DNA from 4 places in the Oceanobacillus luteolus genome. Region 1 is predicted to be linked to each of the others. Evidence: riboswitches for the same ligand, from Rfam matches in the RefSeq annotation. Region 1 holds a riboswitch; each other region holds the start of a gene.
The links. A riboswitch is a leader RNA that binds a small molecule or an ion and turns the genes downstream of it on or off. The one in region 1 is predicted to bind S-adenosylmethionine.
Positions count from the first base shown of each region.

Region 2: another riboswitch for S-adenosylmethionine. It lies ahead of ACFSBH_RS11090 (MetQ/NlpA family ABC transporter substrate-binding protein); the one in region 1 lies ahead of ssuE (NADPH-dependent FMN reductase).
Region 3: another riboswitch for S-adenosylmethionine. It lies ahead of ACFSBH_RS17730 (5-methyltetrahydropteroyltriglutamate--homocysteine S-methyltransferase); the one in region 1 lies ahead of ssuE (NADPH-dependent FMN reductase).
Region 4: another riboswitch for S-adenosylmethionine. It lies ahead of ACFSBH_RS13070 (methionine ABC transporter ATP-binding protein); the one in region 1 lies ahead of ssuE (NADPH-dependent FMN reductase).

Region 1 covers NZ_JBHUDE010000159.1:149-4,164, forward strand. The annotation lists gene ACFSBH_RS18025 (LLM class flavin-dependent oxidoreductase) at 6-1,358, opposite strand; gene ssuE (NADPH-dependent FMN reductase) at 1,370-1,927, opposite strand; SAM riboswitch class I at 2,077-2,188, opposite strand; SAM riboswitch class I at 2,304-2,413, shown strand; gene ACFSBH_RS18035 (LLM class flavin-dependent oxidoreductase) at 2,510-3,562, shown strand; gene ACFSBH_RS18040 (ATP-grasp domain-containing protein) at 3,582-4,016, shown strand, end outside.
Region 2 covers NZ_JBHUDE010000048.1:14,226-18,241, reverse strand. The annotation lists gene ACFSBH_RS11100 (carbon-nitrogen family hydrolase) at 1-252, shown strand, start outside; gene ACFSBH_RS11095 (pyridoxal phosphate-dependent aminotransferase) at 286-1,479, shown strand; SAM riboswitch class I at 1,531-1,644, shown strand; gene ACFSBH_RS11090 (MetQ/NlpA family ABC transporter substrate-binding protein) at 1,733-2,554, shown strand; gene ACFSBH_RS11085 (methionine ABC transporter ATP-binding protein) at 2,627-3,643, shown strand; gene ACFSBH_RS11080 (methionine ABC transporter permease) at 3,645-4,016, shown strand, end outside.
Region 3 covers NZ_JBHUDE010000157.1:31,507-35,522, forward strand. The annotation lists gene ACFSBH_RS17725 (ABC transporter ATP-binding protein) at 1-709, opposite strand, end outside; gene ACFSBH_RS17730 (5-methyltetrahydropteroyltriglutamate--homocysteine S-methyltransferase) at 871-1,977, opposite strand; SAM riboswitch class I at 2,084-2,186, opposite strand; gene ACFSBH_RS17735 (hypothetical protein) at 2,272-2,772, opposite strand; gene lspA (signal peptidase II) at 3,170-3,652, shown strand; gene ACFSBH_RS17745 (DNA topology modulation protein) at 3,734-4,016, shown strand, end outside.
Region 4 covers NZ_JBHUDE010000114.1:3,185-7,200, forward strand. The annotation lists gene ACFSBH_RS13060 (MetQ/NlpA family ABC transporter substrate-binding protein) at 1-747, opposite strand, end outside; gene ACFSBH_RS13065 (methionine ABC transporter permease) at 767-1,423, opposite strand; gene ACFSBH_RS13070 (methionine ABC transporter ATP-binding protein) at 1,424-2,440, opposite strand; SAM riboswitch class I at 2,597-2,697, opposite strand; gene ACFSBH_RS13075 (thioredoxin family protein) at 2,763-3,092, opposite strand; gene ACFSBH_RS13080 (toprim domain-containing protein) at 3,165-3,527, opposite strand; gene gcvH (glycine cleavage system protein GcvH) at 3,681-4,016, opposite strand, start outside.

The DNA.
Region 1 (4,016 bases):
ATATTTTAAGCGAAATGTTTTTCGCCCGACAGACGACGGTTCGTTCCGAATAAGTTTTCCCGGAAAGTGTTGCCTTGATAATCTTTTTGGACCAACCCTCGTTCCTGTAGTACAGGCACTACATAGTCTACGAAATCTTTGAAAGTTCCTGGTGTGGTCGCGTAGGCGATATTAAAACCGTCGATTCCGGTTTCATCCACCCATTCTTCCATGGTGTTCGCTATTTGCTCGGGAGACCCTATCGCAGAAGCACCCATTCCCCCAATACCTATCGCATCAATGACATCCTGTACGGTGGAGGCACGATCCGATTTTAATTTCGTGAAGTTTTCTAAGGCTGAACGAATAGCGTCATTTTCAATATACTTGATTTCCTGATTTGGTGCGTAGCCGGATACATCGACTCCAGTCCAACCGCCAAATAATGCGAGCGCACCTTCTTTACTGATATAGCTTTTATAATCCTCATATTTCCGTTTCGCTTCTTCTTCTATACTGCCAGTAATTGGAACGAACATCGTAATAATTTTTACGGCATCTTGTGGTTTTCCTGCTTTTTTCACTTCTTCACGAATTTTCCGGACGGTTTCTTTGGCTACATTTTTATTTGGTGCACCGATGAAAATTACTTCGGCATGTCTTGCTGCAAAAGCTCTTCCCTTTGTAGAGGCTCCGGCTTGGAATATAACTGGCGTCCGTTGTGGAGATGGTTCACTCAGATGTGCACCTGGTACTTTAAAGTATTTCCCCTCATGCTTGATGTCGTAAACCTTAGTCGGATCGGTATAAATCCGGTTGATTTTATCTACTTTGACTGCATCATCTTCCCAGCTTTCTTCCCAAAGCTTCAAGCAAACTTGCAAATATTCCTCTGCAATATCGTATCGTTCATCGTGGGAAATCTGTTCATCAAGCCCCATATTTACAGAGGCACTCTTCAAGTAGGACGTGACGATATTCCAGCCGACGCGGCCATTCGTCAAATGATCCAGTGTACTTATTTTCCGTGCAAAAGTATACGGGTGTTCGTGAATCACGGAGGAGGTTACACCGAATCCAAGATGTTTCGTTACCGCTGACATCAGTGGCACGATGAGAAACGGGTCATTCACCGGTGATTGTACACCATGTGCAACCGCAGTGTCTCTTGATCCGCCGTATACATCGTAGGTTCCCAGCACATCAGCAATAAACAGCCCATCAAAACGTCCTTTTTCTAAAATCTTAGCAAGCTCTATCCAATATTCACTATCCTTGTATCGATGGGATTGGTCTTCGGGATGAGCCCATAAACCTGGAGATTGATGCCCAGGTGTATTCATGTCAAACGCGTTTAAATAGATTCGTTTTTTACTCAATGCTATTCCTCCTATTGTTGTAAAAATACTGGTGTAGCTTGTTTTTGCCTGTTCACGAGATGGATGAAATAGTTCAGTTGTTTTTCTGCACGTTGTAGAAGTTCTTCATCGATTATCGGGGTATCTTTTCGTTTATCGATTTGTTCGTTTATGAGATAAATGCCTTTTAAATTATGTGCTTTAAGACTTGCCAGCAGAGGTTTCAGGGAGTACTCGAGTGCCAATAGATGGGAGGCGCTTCCTCCACTCATCAATGGGAGTACTGGTTTATGTTCAAATACATCTGGTGGCAGCAGATCAATCAGTGCTTTTAATACGCCGGTGTAGGAACTTTTGTATACTGGTGAGCCGACGAGTACACCTTTTGAATTCTGAATGAGTCTGGTGATGCCGACGACAGAAGGACTATTATATCTCCCTTCAAACAAATCTTGATAAGGGACATCTTTTACGGAAAGGTGGGTTACAGATAAACCTTCCTTCTCCAGTAAGGAACCTAAATATAACAATACTTTGTCAGAACCCGAATTTTCAGAAGGACTTCCGGAAAGTATAATAATTTCACTCATGATATAACTCCTTTCTAAGAGTATTTTCATATTTTAAGGTTTCGAATCAGTAGATAACGAACGGCGACTTAGACACTGTTCATCATTTAGAGCATTAAAAAAATCCCTCTCTTTCATAAACTTGAGAAATAGGGATTGGTTACATTCATCTCTTATCTCTCAAGAATTATTTCTTGCCGGATTTAGCACCTTTCTGATTCGATAAATCAGAGGTTGCTGAAGCTTCATCGGGCCAGGTCCCTCAGCTTCTCTTGATAAGAACTCTTAATTATTAAATTATTTCATATTCTATGTGAATTATTCCGATAAGTCAAGTGCGATTTTTTTAATTGACAAATGATTTTAATTACTTTAGGATTGGTAATAATCGAATAATTTCTTATCAAGAGAGGTGGAGGGATATGGCCCACGGAAGCCTCGGCAACAGGTTCTAACAGAGAATACTGTGCTAATTCCATCAAGCATGTATTGCTTGGAAGATAGGAAGAGGAAAGTAATATTGTGATTGGACCCTTTTTCTATTTTTTAGAGAAAGGTTTTTTTATTTTATATAGATTAAGAGAGAGATGAGGAGTGGGGAAGATGAAATATGGATTTTGGTTGCCGATTTTTGGAGGATGGTTACGTAATGTAAAAGATGAAAAAATGCCACCTACTTATGAATATGCGAAGAAAGTCATCCAATCTGCGGAAAATTGGGGCTATGATACAACGTTAATTGCTGAGTTGTACTTGAATGACATCAAAGGTACAGATCACGATTCATTAGAGGCGTGGTCAACCGCAGCTGCATTAGCGGCAGTGACGGAGAAAATTGAAATCATGACAGCCGTCCGCCCAATTTACCATAATCCAGCAGTTACAGCGAAAATGGCTGCAAATATCGACCATATTTCTAATGGACGCTTTACGCTGAATATAGTCTCTGGCTGGTGGGAAGGGGAAGCAAAACAATACGGCGGTGAATTCACAGCGCATGACGAGCGTTATGCACGAACCGAAGAATTCATTCAAATATTAAAAGGCTTATGGACGGAAGATACGTTCTCCTTTAAAGGCAAGTTCTATCATATCGAGGATACGAAACTAGAACCAAAGCCAGTTCAACGTCCAAACCCGATTCTTTATGCAGGCGGAGAAAGTGAAAAAGGAAAACAGGTCATTTCCTCCTTATGTGATGCGTATGTGATTCATGGCCATAAGGTGGAAGAAGCAAAAACGAAAATCGATGAAATAAAGGAACGGAGAAAGCAAGCGGGACGTGAGCCTTTCCGTACAATCGGGATGGCGGCATATGTGATTTGCCGGGATACGGTGGAAGAAGCGCAAGCCGAGTTGGAACGGATTACGACCGTAGATGATTTAAGCGGATATGCTGGATTTAAAGACTTTACAACGAAGTCTGAGCTAGAGCAGAAGATTGCATTACAAGATTATTCTGTATCGAATCGTGGGCTTCGTCCGAATTTAATCGGAACACCTGAGCAAATAGCGAAACAGATTTTAGCGTTTGAGGAAGCAGGAGTAGATTTATTATTATTACAAAGTTCTCCCCAGCTAGAAGAACTCGAACGATTTTCCAAACAAGTCATGCCTAAAGTAGAAGAATTACGCAGCGAGTTAGCAAAAAACTAAACAATAGGAGAGTATGTTGATGAGTAAAATATATGTTCTGCATGAAAATAAAGAATGGACCGATCATTTGACGAAACGCTTGGAGGAATTGAATCTGCCTTATGAAGAATGGCATTTGGATAAGGGGACGGTGGATCTGGCTTCTGTACCACCAGAAGGAGTCTTCTACAGTCGTATGAGTGCGTCGTCCCACACGAGAGGTCATCGTTTTGCTCCGGAGTTGACGAGTGCGGTCTTAACTTGGCTGGAACAACATGGTAGAACCGTGATCAATGGCAGTCGCGTATTGCAGCTGGAAGTCAGCAAGGTTCTGCAATATTTGGAACTTGAGAAGTTTGGGATTGAAACTCCACGGACGGTAATAGCAGTTGGAAAAGATGAGATCTTGAACGCAGCTGAAAACTTCCGAGGCAAGAAGTTCATAACAAAACATAATCGTGCTGGAAAAGGACTC
Region 2 (4,016 bases), on a different contig from region 1:
CATTGGGTTAGTCTGCAAATTGCTCGAGCGATTGAAAACCAGATGTATGTCGTATCATCGAATAATGTTGGTACGTTAGATGGTGTTGAATATACAGGAGCTTCGTTAATCGTTGATCCATGGGGAGAGGTCGTCGCAAAGGGTTCTGAAAATAAAGAAGAAACCATAAAGGGAAGCCTCAATCCAGAGAGAGTAGTAGAAGTAAGAAAAAATGTCCCTGTTTTTGCTAGTCGGGTTCCAGATTTATATTAATACTAAATTGAATGAGAAAAGAAGGTTATTACTATGGAATTTTCAAATCGTTTAAAAAGTTTGCCTACCCAATTCTTTGCAACTCTTGTAGAAAAGGTGAATAAAGCAGAGGCTGAAGGAAGAGATGTCATCAAATTGGGGCAGGGTAACCCAGATCAGCCGACACCGGATCACATTGTGAAGGCATTACAGCAATCTGCAGCAGATCCACAAACACATAAATACTCTCCATTCCGCGGAACAGCTGAACTCAAACAAGCTGCGGCGGATTTTTATAAACGGGAATACAATGTGGATATTGACCCGGAGACAGAAGTGGCGATTTTGTTTGGAACGAAAATCGGGTTAGTGGAATTGCCGCTTGCGCTAATGAATGAAGGGGAATTAATGTTGCTGCCTGATCCTGGTTATCCTGACTACTTATCTGGCGTAGGACTCGCAGACGTCCGCTTTGATGTCATGCCATTAGTTCGTGAAAATGGATTTTTACCGGATTATGATAAGCTTAGCCCGGAACAATTGGAAGAAGCGAAACTCCTTTATTTGAATTACCCCAACAACCCGACTGGTGCGACTGCTTCAAAGGAATTTTTTGAAGAAACAGTGAAGTTGGGTAAAGAACATGGGATTGGAATTGTGCATGACTTTGCTTATGGAGCAATTGGTTTCGATGGGAAGAAGCCGGTGAGCTTCCTTGAGGCAGACGGAGCAAAAGATACGGGAATCGAACTGTATACTTTATCGAAGACGTATAATATGGCAGGCTGGCGTATCGGATTTGCAGTCGGCAACGCTGAAATGATTGAAGCTATCAATCTATTGCAGGATCACTTGTTTGTCAGTATGTTCCCAGCTATACAGCATGCGGCGGCGGTCGCTCTTACAGAAGATCAAACTTGTGTCGATGAATTGGTTCAGCTTTATGAAGGGCGCAGAAATGCGTTGATTGCAGAATGTAAGCGGATTGGATGGGACGTTGAAGCTCCACAAGGCTCCTTCTTTGCTTGGCTTCCTGTTCCAAAAGGCTTTACGAGCGAGGAATTCGCCGATTTTCTATTGGAAAAAGCAGATGTTGCGGTTGCTGCAGGAAAAGGCTTTGGTTCATTTGGAGAAGGCTATGTCCGTATTGGCCTGCTCGTGGATGAAGAGCGCCTGAAAGAAGCCGTTCAACGAATTGAAAAGTTGAATATTTTCATTAAAGACGAAAATTATCAGAAATATAGTTGACTGAAACGAAATAATAATGTAGATTATATTAATACAATCTAATAATTTAATCTCTTATCAAGAGAAGCTGAGGGACCTGGCCCGATGAAGCTCGGCAACCTTTTTATGGCAACCATAAAAAAAGGTGCTACATCCAGCAAAACGTTATGTTTTGGAAGATAAGAGGGGAATTCTACATAATGAGCCTCTCTTTCTTTCGTTGAAAGAGAGGCTGTTTTTATACCATCAAATGAAAATCAGAGGAGGAAATAAAATGAGAAAGTTAGGTTCTGTATTCATTGTACTTTTACTTGCTAGTTTGCTAGTTGCTTGTGGTGAGGAGGAGACTGGCGATGCTGCGATAGATGAGAAAAATATTGTTGTTGGTGTTACTTCTGGTCCTCAGGAAGAGATTGCGGAAGTTGCTGCAGAGGTTGCTGCTGAAGAATTTGGGCTTGAAGTTGAATTGAAAGTATTCTCCGACTATGTCCTGCCAAATACGGCTTTATCTGAAGGTGATTTGGATTTGAACAGTTATCAGCATGGACCTTTCCTCGACCAGTTTAACGAAGACCATGGCACAGATTTAGTACCAGTTGGTAAAACAATCTTAAACCCGATGGGGATTTACTCAGAAACTTATGAGAGTATCGAGGACCTGCCGGATGGTGCAAAATTTGGTCTACCTAACGATCCGACAAATGGAGGACGTGCATTATTCATTTTAGAAGAAGCTGGAGTCATTACACTGGAAGAAGGTAAAGCAGAAACGGCTTCCATCCATGATGTGGTGGATAATCCCAAAAACCTTGAATTCATCGAGTTGGATGCTGCGCAAATTCCAAAGCAGCTCAGTGAAGTCGATGTGGCCGCCATCAATACGAACTTTGCATTAGAAGCCGGCATCAGCCCGAAAGAAGATTCGATTTTACTCGAGTCAACGAATTCTCCTTATGTGAACTACATCGTTGTAAGGGCTGAAAATGAGGACGACCCGACCGTTGAAAAATTCGTCCAAGCCTATCAATCAGATAAAGTGAAAACATTTATTGAAGAAGAATTTCAAGGTTCTATCATTCCAAGTTGGGATGAATAATCAAGAAGTAAGGATAGGAAAAAGAATGTTGCTCGGAAGCAGCATTCTTTTTCAGAAAGGAATGAACTTAAAATGATTAAATTAGAAAACGTCAAGAAAGTCTTTCCCTCAAAAAATGGGAATGTAACTGCTGTAAATAACGTAAACCTCCATGTTAAAAAAGGAGAAATACATGGTGTAATTGGTTACAGTGGAGCGGGGAAAAGTACTTTAATCCGCCTTATCAATCTACTGGAAAAGCCGGATAGCGGAAAAGTGCTCATCAATGGAACAGATCTCACTACCCTGTCACCAGAAAACCTACGTCAAACCCGACAAAAAGTTGGTATGATATTCCAACACTTCAATCTCATGAAAACGGCAACCGTTTATGATAATGTCGCTATTCCATTAAAGCTTCTTGGATATGATAAGCAAGAAGTCGAAAAACGGGTTGAAAAATATTTAAAGATCGTCGAACTATCCGACAAACATCATAGCTACCCCTCTCAATTATCTGGTGGACAAAAACAACGGGTCGCAATCGCAAGAGCATTATCACAAGAACCAGACGTCCTGCTAAGTGACGAAGCGACGAGTGCACTGGATCCTGAAACGACCAACTCAATTTTGGATCTGCTATTAAAAATCAACAAAGAGTTGGGTATTACCATTTTACTTATTACACATGAGATGAGCGTCATTCAGAAAATCTGTGATTATGTATACGTGCTAGAAAAAGGAGAAATCATTGAACAGGGATCTAGTATCGACCTATTCACTAATCCAGATCGACCAACGACAAAGAAATTCTTGGATACAATATCTCAGCGTAAATTATCAACTTCCCTTGTTGATCAATTGAAGCTCGAAGGTACGGTAACAAGACTTACATTTATCGGTGAAAACACGGGTCAACCATTGCTTGCCCATGTCAGTCAAAAATTTGGTGTTGTACCGAATATTTTAACGGCAAATATTATGGAATTAAAAAATGGCATTATTGGAAACTTAGTCGTTCATCTTGTTGGTGAACAAGATAAGATAAGCGCCTCCTTACAATTCTTAAATGATCAAGGCGTTCGAACTGAAGAAGTGGAGGGAGAATAAAATGGAAGAATTCATTCAAGAATGGTTGCCAATTATTGGCCAAGCTGTTGTAGAAACATTTCAAATGGTAGGTATCTCGTTGTTTTTCTCAATTTTAATCGGAATTCCTTTAGGGATACTTATTGTACTGACAAGACCTGGTGAAGCGTTAGAAAATAAAGTAGTCTATCAAATCCTGAATCTACTAATTAATATTGTCCGTTCGATTCCATTCATCATTCTATTATTCTTTATTTTACCGTTCACGAAACTGGTGGTTGGAACAACGATAGGAGTCAAGGGAGTTATCGTGCCGCTTGTCGTCTATACAGCTCCTTATATCGCTCGTTTAATGGAAACCTCGTTGTTGGAAGTGGACAAAGGCATTATCGAA
Region 3 (4,016 bases), on a different contig from region 1:
TGGCTTCCATCTCAACTTGCAGCAATGTTTGAGTTGTTGAAGATGTGTTCTCTCGGACATCTTGTGTAGCAACAAGTTCTCCATTTTTAATAATACCGATTCGGTCACACATCAATTCAATCTCGGATAAGAGATGACTGGATATAATAACTGCAACGTTCTTTTCGGCCGCCAATTTACGGATGTATTGTCTGATTTCCCTGATACCTGCTGGATCAAGACCATTTGTCGGTTCATCTAGGATTAATATAGAAGGCTTGTGTAAAATGGCTTGGGCAATACCAATCCGTTGCCGCATACCAAGCGAATATCGACCAACTTTTTCGTTCAGTGCCTTTTCCATACCTACGAGTCTAACAGCTTCATCGATATCTTTTTGCGTGACTCCTGGAATCATTCTTGCATACTGTTTCAAATTTTGAGCACCGGTTAAGAATGGATAAAGCTCAGGGTTTTCAACGATAGCGCCTACTTCGCGAATTGCCTGTTTAAAGTCAGATTTTATACTTTTACCGAGAATATGTATGTCACCTTCCGTGATTTTCATAAGTCCAACCATCATACGAATTGTCGTCGTTTTCCCGGCACCATTTGGACCAATAAAACCAAATACTTCTCCTCTATTAATGGAAAATGACAAGTCTTTGATAATTTCCTTTTTGCCAATCCGCTTACTTACATTCGTCAATTGCATAGCAATTTCTGGCATTCTTTTCCCTCCCATTTCTTTCTACCATGTTGTACGGAGAGAAAGCAGTATTGGTTTCATAATTTTGGTAATTAATTTCCATAAAAAAATAAAAAGGTGATCGGTTAGAGAATATTCTACCAACCGATCACCTTTTTATGAATCAGATACTCGTGTTCCGTTTATCCCCAAATTTCTTTCGATAAATCCACAATGTACTTCAGCTTTGACCATTGCTCGTCTTCTGTAAGCTTGTTACCATGATGGGTAGAGGCAAATCCACATTGCGGGCTCAAAGCAAGTTGTTCTAACGGGACGAATTGTGAAGCATTTTCAATTTTTTTCTTGATTACTTCTTTATCTTCGAGTTCACCAGCTTTAGATGTAACAGCACCAATTACAACTTGTGCTCCACCTTTTGGTACGTGTTTTAATGGCTCGAATGAACCGGAACGCTCATCGTCATATTCAAGGAAGAAACCATCCACTTTTTCTTTAGCAAATAAAGTCGGTGCAATATCCGCATAACTTCCTTTGAACGCCCAGCTTGAACGATAATTTCCGCGGCATAGGTGGGTAGTGATGATTAAATCTTCTGGTCGATCTGCAATAACATCATTTACAATTCGAACTGCAAGCTCAATTAATTCTGCTTTAGAGTATCCTCCTGTATCGATTAACTGAAAATCTTCGGAAGAAAGGCCGGCAATATATACATCATCCAGCTGTAAATAACGGACACCAGCATCATAGAATGCCTTTATAGCATCACGATATGCGCTGACGATATCATTAGCATACGTTTCAAGATCTGGATAAATTTCTGGATTACGAATACCGACCTCGAACAATTGGTTAGGACTTGGAATGGTTTGCTTCGGAATTGCGCGGTCGCCGACAATATCCTTAAATTCAAGAAAATCTTTTATGAATGGATGGTCCGGATCAAAGGAGATTTTTCCTGTATTACGCACATGGTAACGGTCCGTCTCAATTCCATCGAATGTGTATCCTTTTTCTGTTTCATATCCTTCTATTCCATTTAAACCTTCAAGGAAGTCCAAATGCCACCAACTACGACGAAACTCACCGTCTGTGACAGCCTTTAATCCAACTTCAATCTGCTTGTCTACTATTCTCTTTATTTCTTTCGTTTCAATTTCGCGTAGTTCAGATGCAGAAATTTCACCTTCTTTCAAGTCCTTTCTTGCTTGATGCAAGTTTTCAGGTCGTAAGAAACTTCCTACATGGTCTGCTTTAAATGGAGCCTTTACTAATGTTTTTGTCATATTGATCATCCTCTTTTTAAATTATTTGGAATTTCTGCTCGTTATTGCTAAATAAAAAAACCTCTTCTCAGATAAGAAGAGGTTTAGGCACCGTGTCTAATTTCTCTTCTTATCTTCTAGCGAATTACGCTACTGGAATTGGCACAGTACTATGTAAGCCTGTTGCCGAGGTATCAATGGGCCAGTCCCTCCACCTCTCTGGATAAGAAAGTTTTGTATTAAGTTAATTAATAGAATATACCGAATCGAAAGGAATGTCAATCTTAAAATAAAATGGATGCATTTTAATAAGGATTAACGACAATAGACGATAATTTCTTCTGGAGTAGTTAGGGCGGGTATGCTTTTCGATGTATGTGTATAAGTAACAATAAGATTTCTCTGGGCAGGATTTTGATTAAAGGCTTGCCCGTTTGTTAAAAGAATGGGTGTGTCAGGGTTAACATGTAGTTTTAAATTGCCATCACCGCTGACTAGATCATCATCAAAATAGTCTACCTTGACGTGGGTGGAAGGTGACTCTTTTACAATAATCAATGCGTAATATTGTGGAGGATAGATTAGTATTACTGGTACGTCGCCATCCAAATATCCTGTAATCTGGTCTCCAACCGAAACCATTTCATGATTGACGAAATACGTATTTGGACCAGCTATAAAATTAACAATCATCCCCGTTTCATTTTGAACAGTGATGAACTTATGACATCCGGTCTCTTCATCGGTTGGATAGAAGGGGTAATCTTCCATATGTGTAATTAATCCTGTAAAAGCTTGAAAATTGATTGGACTCATGATTAACGCTCCTTTAAAAAAGTAGGCTTGTTACAACTTATGTGAATAAATCATTTGGGTGAATGGGTGAATACCTTTACCTATAGCTGACTCTATATAAAGGATACAATACGAGTTATGTAAAAAATACCAAATAGTTCTACACTTTCTTTCTTTTTCGATATAATGAAGTTAGTAGAAAGATAGAATGGAAGCTGACTCGCGAAGGAGAGAGTACTGTTGCTATTCAGTAAATGTAAGCTATGTAACGGAAGGGCTAAGAAAGCGAGAATTTATTGGGACGACAATGGAAAGAAAATAAAAGTTTGCTATAAATGTATTCCTTATGCAGAAAGAAGAGCATATATTCTTTATCGAAAATAAAAGGTTTATACAACCTTTGGGAAAGAAGGTTATCATGTTATTTTACATCACTGCAGTTATTGTTCTTTTGATCGATCAAATCACAAAGGTTTTAGTTCGCTTAAATGTCGAAATGTACGAGAGGTTAACGTGGATGGGGATTGAACTTACCTATATTGAAAACAGTGGAATGGCAGGTGGATTTTTCCCCGGCTATGCAAGGGTATTTGGTGTCATATCCATCTTATTTGTAATGTTTGTCTTCTATTTAAGGAGAAACAAGGCTTGGCGCGGGCCCATTATTAATATAAGTATGGGCTTCTTGGTCGGTGGAGCGATTGGTAATGGAATGGACCGGTTAATATTTGGGCAAGTGACTGATTTTATTGTTCGGGGAAGCGGGATTCTTAATATAGCTGATCATGCACTTGAAATAGGTATTGTTCTGCTTATTGTACACGAGCTGGTTCAATGGTTGCGACGTAGAAGAAATCAGGAAAGCAAAGAAGAATACGAAGGAGACGAGTATGTTCAGTAATATCGGACACTTTACTGACCAGAAATAGAAACGACAGTCAGACTCTGGAAACATATAACCAACGAACAGAGGAGGATGGTCATGAAAAAAGTAGCCATCATCGGTTCAGGTGGAGCTGGAAAATCCACATTGGCCAGGCAACTGAGCGAAAAAATAGGTATACCCGTTTATCATTTGGATGCAATTCTCTGGAAGCCAAATTGGGTGATGACTTCGAAAACGGAACAACGGATGATCCAAAATGAACTTATTACAAGAGAAAGCTGGATTATTGATGGAAATTATGGCAGTACATTGGATATAAGGTTGAATGCAGCAGATACGATTATTTATCTGGATTTACCAAGAACCGTCTGTTTATATC
Region 4 (4,016 bases), on a different contig from region 1:
AACTGCAATGATGTTGACATATTCAGAGTTTTCATCTTCAATGAACAATGCATCATTCAATGGATTTAGACCAGCATCAATTGCATAGTTTGTGTTGATTGCAACCAATGCATCCGGCTCAGATTGATACATTTCTGGTAATAGCAATGGATCTACATCTGGTGAAAATGTGATGTTTTTAGGATTTTCTACGATATCTTCAATTGTTGCAGCTGATTTCTCAACATTTTCATCCAATTTGATAAGTCCTTGTTGTTCAAATAAGGATAAGATACGTCCATGGTCTGGAATCGAACGGCTGATGATCACTTCTTGTCCATCTTCAATATCATCAATGTTGGTGATGTTCTGAGAATATACACCCATTGGTTCGATATGAATACCATCAATATACTCTAGATCATACCCTGTATCTGCAACAGTCTGCTCTAGGAACGGGATATGCTGGAAGAAGTTTGCATCCAGTGCACCTGATTCCAAGTCTTCATTCGGCAAAACATAATCTTGGTATGTTTCAATAGTAATGTTAATGCCCTCTTCTTCTAACAAAGGTTTTGCTTCCTCTAGAATCTCAGCGTGTGGCGTACTTGATGCACCAATCACAAGTTCAACTGATTCTGATGAATCTTCTGTTGCGTTGTCTGCATCTTCCGCATCATTTGCAGTGTTTTCTTCATTTCCACCATTCCCGCAAGCTGCGAGTAGCAATACAAATAACAATACAAGTAAACCAAAAAGCTTTCTCATCGTTGTTTCTCTCCTTTATTTATCTTTTATCTATTTTATTGGTGATTAAATCTCCAATAAATTGGATAATAAATACAATGATCAGGATTAATACGGTACAAACAAATACAACATCGAAGTCACGACGTTGGAAACCATAGAAATAAGCATAGTCTCCAAGACCGCCTGCTCCAATTACACCAGCCATTGCAGTATAACCAATCAAGGCTATCGCTGTAACAGTTAGTCCAGACACAAGTGCCGGTAAAGACTCAGGTATAATAACCTTGAAAATAATGGTCCTTGTTTTTGCACCGATTGATTTTGCGGCTTCAATTACACCCTTATCCACTTCACGAAAAGCTATCTCAACAAGACGAGCATAAAATGGTGCCGTACCGATAATCAAAGCAGGCAATGCAGCGCTCGGCCCTCGAATCGTTCCAATCAAGAAATTCGTAAAAGGGAAAAGTAATAAAATCAAAATAATGAATGGGATGGCACGGAATATATTAACAATTGCCGCGGTTATTATATGAATGAATTTATTTTCCCAAATTCCATCTTTTGACGTCAAAAACAATAATAATCCTAATAAAATTCCCAAAATCAGAGTACCGATCAATGCGATACCTGTCATATATAGTGTTTCATTAGTTGCTGTAATCAATTCATCTGTTTTTAAGTTACCAAACATTTAGATGACCTCCACTTCTACGGAGGTTTCACTCTGAATATATTTAATGGCACTTTCGATTTCCGAATCATTACCTGTCACTTGAACGAATAGTGTTCCGTAACTTCCTGTTTTCGTATTCGTAATCTTACCTTGTAATATATTGATATCAACCTCGTATCGCTTAGCGATCTGGCTGATCAATGCTTGGTTTGCTGATTCACCAATGAATTGCAGTTTGAGCAGTGTACCCTCCGAATTTGTTTCCATGATACTTGAAATATTTTCATCCTCATCATTGCCCATTGCCTGATGAACAAATTTTTTCGTAATCGGCTGTTGTGGATGAAGGAATACATCGAGAACATCACCAAGCTCGACAATTTTCCCGTTCTCCATTACAGCAACTCGATGACAAATTTTTCGGATTACTTGCATCTCATGGGTAATTAATATAATGGTCAGTCCCATTTTCTCATTAATATCTACAAGTAAATCCAAAATAGAATTTGTAGTTTCCGGATCAAGTGCAGATGTAGCTTCATCACAAAGTAAGAGTTTTGGTTTATTCGCTAATGCCCTCGCAATACCGACCCGTTGTTTTTGTCCACCACTTAACTGGGAAGGATAAGCATTTTCACGTCCGGTCAACCCGACGAGGTCGATAAGTTCCTGCACCCTTTTTTTCCGCTTTTCTTTACTTACTCCTGCGATTTCAAGAGGAAATGCAATGTTTTCTGCAACGGTCCTTGACCACAATAAGTTAAAGTGCTGAAAAATCATCCCGATATCCTGACGGGCGATTCGAAGTTCATTTTGATTAAGATTTGTTATTTCATTATCTTCAATGGTTATTGTGCCCGCTGACGGTTCTTCTAGTCGATTGATCAGACGGATAAAGGTACTCTTTCCCGCACCACTATAACCGATGACTCCAAAAATCTCACCATTATTGATGTCTATATCCACATGATCAACGGCAGTTATTTGCCGGTCTTTTGTAATAAATTCTTTCTTTAATCCCTTAATGGAAATCAATAGATTGTCTCCTTCCATACAGCTTACCACTTAAATACCGTCCCATTATTAAAAATGGAATACATCTATTTAGTATAAACATAATTACTCAATAAATTAAAAACGTCTTTCTGCTCGGAGAACAGAAAGACGCATAGTTGATTATCATCTCTTGTTCTCTCATCTATCAAAAAAATTTGCAGGAATTGGCACCTTTCAAATCCTTGAAGGTTGCCGCGGTTTCATAGGGCCAGTCCCTCCGCCGCTCGCGATAAGAGTAAAACTATTAAATTAGTATAAACGAATAATAGCATGAGGGGTCTTAAACTGTCAACAAAATGATTTATTTAAACATTTCTGGGCGATACTCATATAAATACCGATAAATATTTCCGGTTGAATAGAAGGTATAAATTTTTTCTTTCACTTCATTATTTTCTACAATCAATAAACACGGAACACTTTCGATTTTGTATTCATGCAAAAATGGCTCCTCGAAATTTGCGTTCATTTCAAGAAAAATTGTTTGGTTATGGATTTCTTCAATTTTCTCTAACATTGCTCGTGCAACCGTGCATGTCCCACAGAATGTTGAATAGATAAATAAAATATATGAATCATTTAATTGCTTTGATGTGATTTTTTGCATATTTTCACCTGTTAATATAAAGATTCATCACTTCACTTGAAGGGATAATCAGCCCTCCAAGTGAAACGATAGTTGAATTTATATCTTATCTTACAGTCAATTGTACTGCAAATAAAACGGTCTTACTGTAAAGTGTTTTGCCACAAGTAATGAAGCAAGTATTTTATATGGGGTGGTAGCCACTTCCCGATAATCTTTACTGATATAAATATGCTCGGCATGTGGCAGTTCCTTAGCTAGTTGTTTTCTAAGCCTCAGTCCTGATTTATCTTCATCAACAAAAATATATACATCATTTTCATCTAAATTATACATATCCAAAAGCTCATCAAACCGATTAATGCTTAAAGTGCCGTTCGTACAAATAATCGTTACATCTTCATTTAAAATTTCTTCAATTTTACGTTTATCCGACAACCCCTCCACAATAATCACTTTTTCGGTTTCGTGTGCAATCATCTCAAGACACTCCTTATCCCATCGAGTCATCTGCTGATTGTTATAGTATATGAAAAAGAGGAGGTCAACTATACTCTTCACCGCATAGTTAGGCCCCCTCTTTATTCCTAATCAGAAAGCATACAGGTTGAAGAGGCTTTATCGATAAAAAAATTAATCCTCTTCAATAATAGCTTTATATTCATCTGCTGTAAGCAGGTTGTCCCACTCACTTTCGTCATCCAATTCAACAACGATCATCCATGCGTTTTCGTATGGAGATTCATTAACGAGTTCTGGACTATCCTCCAGTTCTTCGTTCACTTCTACAACTTTACCACTTACCGGTGCATAAAGTTCAGAAACAGTTTTTACTGACTCGACACTTCCGAATGAATCGTCTGTTTGAACTTCATCATCCACTTCGGGCAATTCAACGAAGACAATATCTCCTAATTCGTCTTGTGCAAAATCTGTAATTCCAATACGTACTTTATTGTCGCCTTCTTT